Regions from separate parts of the Actinomadura sp. 6N118 genome, predicted to be linked through region 1. Evidence: riboswitches for the same ligand, from Rfam matches in the RefSeq annotation. Region 1 holds a riboswitch; the other holds the start of a gene.
What was found. A riboswitch is a leader RNA that binds a small molecule or an ion and turns the genes downstream of it on or off. The one in region 1 is predicted to bind S-adenosylmethionine.
Positions count from the first base shown of each region.

Region 2: it holds a riboswitch for S-adenosylmethionine, as region 1 does, so the genes downstream of both, ACH34W_RS50150 (aminotransferase class V-fold PLP-dependent enzyme) here and thrC (threonine synthase) in region 1, are expected to answer to the same signal.

Region 1 is NZ_JBIRAZ010000040.1:12,528-15,934, forward strand. It holds gene ACH34W_RS52245 (hypothetical protein) at 1-204, opposite strand, end outside; gene ACH34W_RS52250 (MoaD/ThiS family protein) at 286-564, opposite strand; gene thrC (threonine synthase) at 696-1,940, opposite strand; SAM riboswitch class I at 1,957-2,098, opposite strand; gene ACH34W_RS52260 (cation diffusion facilitator family transporter) at 2,265-3,224, opposite strand.
Region 2 is NZ_JBIRAZ010000034.1:28,977-32,383, reverse strand. It holds partial or broken gene ACH34W_RS50155 (SseB family protein) at 1-10, opposite strand, end outside; gene ACH34W_RS50150 (aminotransferase class V-fold PLP-dependent enzyme) at 268-1,602, opposite strand; SAM riboswitch class IV at 1,649-1,764, opposite strand; gene ACH34W_RS50145 (hypothetical protein) at 1,983-2,312, shown strand; gene ACH34W_RS50140 (transglycosylase domain-containing protein) at 2,418-3,407, opposite strand, start outside.

The DNA of each region.
Region 1 (3,407 bases):
GTCCCACTGGGCGGCGATCGGATCGTACGGAGAAACGAGCCCGGGCAGGTCCGCAGCCACCTGACCGAAGTCCTCGGCAGCGACATGAAAGTCCCAGTCCGACAACTCGGTCGCGTGGCCGCGCGCCCGGGACCCGATCAGCTCCACCTCGCTAACGCTGGGGTGAGCCAGCACGGCACCCGCGATGTCCTCCGCTATCCCCATGCGGGCGTCTTACCCGATCTATCAGGACAAAAGCACTCCCGCACGGTGCCAGTACCGGCCTAGCACGTTCTAGGAAGAGCGTCAGCCGCCGGCCACGGCGGGGATGATGGAGATCTGGGAGCCCTCGGGGGTCGGGGTGTCCAGGCCGTCGGCGAAGCGCACGTCCTCGTCGCCCACGTACACGTTGACGAAGCGGCGGATCTTACCGTTGTCGTCGAGGATACGGGCGGCGATTCCGGCGTAGCCGGCGTCCAGGTCGGCGACCACGGCGCGCAGGTTCTCGCCCTCGGCCTTCACCTCCGCCTCACCGCCGGTGTAGGTCCGCAGGATCGTCGGGATCCGCACAGAGACCGTGCTCATCTTCAGGAACTCCTCAACAGTTCGATCGGTATTTCAGGTGGCTTGCGGACCCGGCGCCGCCCCCAAGGCGGCGGCGCCGGGACGCGATGGAATGAGCAGAGGCCCGCCCCACCGTGGCGTCATCGCTCGCCTCAGGCGATGCCCGCGGCGCGGAAGGCCTCGAGGGACGGGGCGATGTTGGCGGTCGGCGCGACCACCGGCGCGATCGCGTCCAGGGTCTTGAGGCCGTCGCCGGAGTTGATGATCACGGTCTCGGCGGACGCGTCGAGCGCGCCGCTCTCGGTCAGCTTCTTGAGGGTGCCGACCGTGACGCCGCCCGCGGTCTCGCCGAAGATTCCCTCGGTGCGGGCCAGCAGCCGGATGCCCTCGACGACCTGCTCGTCGGTGACGTCCTCGATCGCGCCGCCGGTGCGCCGGACGATGTCGAGCACGTACGGGCCGTCGGCGGGGTTGCCGATCGCGAGGGACTTCGCGATGGTGTCCGGCTTGACCGGGCGTACGACGTCATGCCCGGCCTTGAACGCGGCGGACACCGGGTCACAGCCGGCGGCCTGCGCGCCGAACACCTTGTAGGGCTTGTCCTCGACCAGGCCGAGCTTGATGAACTCCTGGAACGCCTTGTCGATCTTGGTGAGCTGCGAGCCGGACGCGATCGGGATGACGATCTGGTCGGGCAGCCGCCAGCCGAGCTGCTCGGCGATCTCGTAGCCCAGGGTCTTGGAGCCCTCGGCGTAGTACGGCCGCACGTTGACGTTGACGAACGCCCAGTCTTCCTGCTCGCCCGCGATCTCCGAGGCGAGGCGGTTGACGTCGTCGTAGTTGCCGTCGACCGTCACGAACGTCCCGCCGTAGACCGCGGTCGTGATGATCTTCTGCGACTCCAGGTTGGACGGCACGAAGACCGCACTGCGGATGCCCGCGCGCGCCGCTGCCGCCGCCACCGCGTTCGCGAGGTTGCCGGTGGACGGGCAGGCCAGCACCTTGAAGCCCAGCTCGCGGGCGGCGGCCAGCGCCACCGCGACGACGCGGTCTTTGAACGAGTGGGTCGGGTTGCCGCTGTCGTCCTTCACCCACAGCCGCTGCAATCCGAGCGACTCCGCCAGGTGGTCGGCGCGCACCAGGCGCGTCAGGCCGGGCTCGGTGTTGGGGGTCTCCGCGACGTTCTCCGGAACAGGCAGCAGCCCGCGGTAGCGCCAGATGTTCTGGGGGCCCGCCTCGATCGAGGCGCGGGTCACATCGTCGAAGTCGTACTTGATCTCGAGTGGACCGAAACACTCCTCGCACGCGTAGTGCGGGCCGAGATCTCTGGTGTTGCCGCATTCGCGGCACACGAGAGCGGTAGCGGGTCCGAGGTTGGTGGCAGGCGTAAGTGCCATGAAAGCGAGGCCTTTCTCCCCATCTTCCCTGTGCCGCCTTGGTCACAGGCCGGAGTTGGCACCATTTCCTGGCCGGCCTCGCAGGATCGCGAGCGCACACAAGCCAGGTGGTTGCCGGGGCTTCGCAGGGCCGGTCCCTCCACCCCTCTGGATGAGCGTTATTCAGTTGTGTTTTCAAGCTGTGTGCGTGACTTTACCTGATCTGACCGGATGCCAGACAGCCGGATCTCACGAGATGAGACATTACCCGGGCACCGTCAAGATCACTCAACCCGGCAGGCCTTCCTCAGCACCCTGCGGCTTCCTCAGCGCCCTGCGGCTTGCTCAGCGCCCTGCGGCTTGTTCGGAGCCCTGCGGCTTTGTGTCCTCCTGGGTGGGGTCGAGGAAGACGTGGCGAACGATCGGCAGCCGCTCGTGGAGACGCTGGTCGATCTCACCGGCGATGTCCTCGGCCTCGTCGGCGCTGATGTCGTCCGAGAAGTGGACCTTGGCCGCCACCAGGAGATCATCTGGACCGAAGTGCATGGTCAGCAGCTCGTCGATGCCGTTCACACCCGGGGCCGAAATGATCTCGTCGCGGATCGCGCGCTGGTCGGCCGGATCCGCGGCCTGGCCGATGAGCAGCGACCGGCTGTCCCGGCCGAGCGTGAACGCGACCACGACCAGCAGCAGGCCGATCAAGATCGACGCGAGCCCGTCCCAGAACGACGAGCCGGTGACCTCCCGGAGCGTCAGCCCGGCGGCGGCGAGCGCGAGACCGATCATCGCCGCCGTGTCCTCGAAGAGCGCCGCCTTGAACGTGATGTCGGGCGTCCGCCGCACGTGCTCCACGAGGTCAAGGTCACGGTCGCTGTCGCGGACCTCCCGGCGTGCCTGCGTGTACGCGCGGATCCAGGAGCCGCCCTCCAGAACGGCCGCCAGCCCCAGCACCGCGAACGCCAGCCAGACCTGCTCGCCACCGTGCCCACGGCCGATGATCGTCAGAATGCCCTCGAAGATCGAATAGCCCGCCCCCGCCACGAAGATGCCGAACGCGGCGAGCAGCGACCAGAAATAGCGTTCATTCCCGTACCCGAACGGATGCCGCCGGTCCGGCGGCCGCGCGCTGCGCCGCAACGACGTCAGCAGGAACGCCTGATTGAGCGTGTCGCCGATCGAGTGCGCCCCCTCCGCCAACATCGCGGCCGAACCGGCGAGCGCCCCCGCCACCAGCTTGGTGACAGCGAGGATGAGGTTTGCCGCCCCAGCGACGAGCACCGTCTTCTTCGTCTCGGCCCTGCTCATTCGCACCGCCTACCCGCAAAACCTCCCGAGATGCCGAGGCCACCGCAACACGCAATGCCAGCGCGATGGCTCATTGCTGAGGAAGCCGGTTTTGGGCCGCGGCGGTGTGGCGAGTCGCCCCGCCGCGGCGGGGCGACTCGCCGCTCCCAAACCGGGGCCGCTACCTGCGGTGGCGGGGCCACT
Region 2 (3,407 bases), on a different contig from region 1:
GTCGCCACACGTCGGCCACGGTCGCCACCCCCTGTTCCTGCCGCTTCCTGCCGCGCTGTTCTTATCCCGCCCGCCCCTGTCTCGCCCGCCTGCGAGTCCCCTGCACGGACCCCGGCGGGTAAGTCACGGACCTGACTACGCTACATGGGCGAACAGGACCAAAGCGTCCTATCGGCGGGTCCCCGGTCGGCATCGGGCCGCCCGGCTGTGGCCAAGCCGTCCGGTGGCCGGGTCTTCGGCGGGAGGCCTCGACGCGCGTGTCGGCCGTCAGCCGCGCGGTTCCCGGGCGATCCGCGCGAGGGCGTGCAGCAGCCGGTCGACGTGCTCCTCGGTCGTGCCGATGCCGAAACTCGCGCGTACCGCTGAGGTTTGTCCGCTCCCGCATCCGCCCGCACCCGAAGCGCCTCCGGCCTCCAGCGGCGCCTCAGAGGCGCCCAGGAGGTGGTGGACGAACGGATGAGCGCAGAACTTCCCGTCCCGCACGCCGATGCCGTAATCCCCGGACAGCGTAAGCGCCACGTCGCGCGCGCTCCAGCCGTCCACGACGAAAGACACGATTCCAACCCTGTCGCTACGGTCACCCCACAGAGTGAGTTCGCGCACACCGGGGATCGCGGCGAGTCCGTTCCGGAGACGGGCCAGGAGCCGCTCCTCGTCCGCCTTCAGAACGTCCCAGCCGGTGCCCGTGAGCGCCTCGCAGGCGGCGGCGAGCGCGATGACGCCGAGCACGTTGGGGGTGCCCGCCTCGTGGCGCTGCTCAGGGCTGGTCGACCACTGCGTGGTCCCGCCGCCGTTCTGGACCGAGGCACTCGCGCCGCCGCCCTTGAGGTACGGCTCGGCGGCGCGCAGCCAGTCGGCCCGGCCCGCGAGCACCCCGGCGCCGAACGGCGCGTACAACTTGTGCCCGGAGAACGCCACGTAGTCGAGACCAAGGGACTTCATGTCGAGCGGCCGGTGGGGGACGAGCTGGGCGGCGTCGACGGCGATCCGGGCGCCGTGCCGCCGCGCCACGTTCGCCAGTTCGGCGATCGGCCACAGCTCGCCGGTCACGTTGGAGGCCGCCGTGACGACCAGCAGCCTCGGCCCGCCCGGGGCCTCGGCCAGCGCCCGGTCGGCGGCGGAGATCGCCTCGATCGGGCTGGCGGGCGCTGGAAGCCGCACGGCGCGCTTCCACGGCAGCAGGGTGGCGTGGTGCTCTGTCTCGAAGACGACGACGGTGGTGCCCGACGGGACGGCGTGGGCGAGCAGGTTCATCGCGTCGGTGGTGTTGCGGGTGAAGACGACGGCGTCGCGTTCCCAGGCGCCGAGGAACGAACGCACCGTCTCGCGCGCCTTCTCGTACGCCTCGGTCGTGACCTGCGACGCGTACCCGGCACCGCGGTGGACGCTGCTGTAGTAAGGCAGTGCGCGGGTGACGGCCTCGTGCACCGCCTCCAGACACGGGGCGCTCGCGGCGTAATCGAGGTTGGCGTAGCCGACGGTGCCGCCGTCGTTCAGCGGGACCAGCGCGCCCGTGCCGATGACCTGGAGCGGGGCGAACGTGGCGGAACGCGCCGACGGAACGGTGGCATGGGGGGAGTGGGTGAGGGTGGCGGCGTGCATGGGTGCGGCCTTTCAGGATCCAGGGACCCCTCAAGGTGGCTACCGGGGTCCGCGCTTGCCGAACGCGGTGCTGCGTCCGGCCAGGTCCTCACCCGGGGCACCCCATCGCGGACGAAGGGTTGCCGGCCAGCAAGCCGGGGCTTGACGCTGGCACTCATGACCTAGTGCGGAAGTATATGCAGATACCGGCGGGGATCAAGTTGGCCGACGGGGATCACGTGGAGGGTGTAATGCGGAACGGGGCACAGGCGGCAACGCGGGCATGGGGTGCCTGGGCGGCAACGGGGGCATGGGCTGTCCAGACGGCATGGGGTGCTCAGACGGCAAGGGGGGCGTGGGGTACCCATGCGGCCCGGCTGGTGATCGGCGGGGCTCTGGTCATGAGCCTGGGGGCGTGCGGACTGGTTGGCGGGGGCGACAACACGAGTCAGGTCTGCACCGAGACCAAGCAGGCCTACCAGCAGTACATCACCCAGGTGAAAGGCGCATCTGCGGCAGATCCGGCCCAGTGGAGGCAGGCCACCGACCAGCTCGCGGGCAAGATCGACGGCCTGGGTAAAAAGGCCGAGAAGAAAGAGCTGAAGAAGGCGCTCACCGACGAAGCGGCCCGGCTCCGTACGGCCGCCGCGAGTGTCGGAACGGGCGACGCCTCGCAACTTAACGCCGCTATGTCCGGGACGCCGGAACGAATCGGCAATGCCTGTTCCTGACGTTCCCCGTCCAGCCCTGACGTGACGTGAAAAAGGGAGCCGGATCGTGGTCCGGCTCCCTTTTCCTTGGCGTTCTGGTGGCTTTCCCAGCCAAATCGGCTCTTGTTATCTACTTGCGTTCGGGCGCTGTGGATTACCGCCGCCGTCACCCGGATCACCCGGCTCGGGATCTCCGGGATCCGGGTCGCTCGGCTCCGGGATCGGAGGGCTCGGCCGGCCGGACGGTGGCTTCGGCGGCCTCGAACCGTCGCCCGGGTTCGGCGTCAGCGGAGGCCGCGACGGCCTGTCCGACGGCGAGGTGGAAGGCGTATCGGTCGAACGGCCGCTCGGCGTGCCGTTGTAGCTTCCGGGATAGGACGACGGGTCACCGAACTCCTTGATCTCGAAGTTCTTGATGGTCACCGCCTTGGACATGTACGAGTTCCACATCTGCGCGGGCAACTGGCCCCCGTACGCGCCATATCCGGGAATCGACAGCGGCTTGTTGTCGCTCCGGAACATCGCCACCGACGTCGCCATCTGCGGGATGAACCCGTTGAACCAGATCGCCCGGCCACCGTCCGTCGTGCCGGTCTTACCCGCCACGTCGCGCCCGTCCGACAGTTGGGCGCCCGTGCCAGTGCCGCTCTGCACGACCTTGCTCATCGCGTACGTGGCGTCCTTGGCGACCTGCTGGCTGAACGCCCGCTTGCCCTTCTCGGTGAAGTCCTTCTCGTCGCCGCTCTCGTCACTGACCGACTTCACCGTGTACGGCTTCCGGTAGACGCCCTCGGAGGCGAACGTCGCGTAGACCCCCGCCTGCTGGACCGGGTGCAGGGAGACGATCCCGAGGGGGAACGAGGGGGCGTCCCGCTGCTCCTTGGTCATATCGCCCGCCGGGATTCCCATCTTCTCGGCCATCTCGGCGATCCTCTCGGTGCCGATGTCCTGGCCGAGGTTGACGTACGCCGTGTTGACCGAGTTCTGCGTCATGGTGACGAGGTTGATCGTGCCGTACTGGGCGTTGCTGTCGTTCCGCAGGTCCGTGCCGTTGAAGTACTGCGGCGAGCTGCCGTCGTACGAGGTCGACAGGGTCTTGCCGTCATCGAGCGCGGC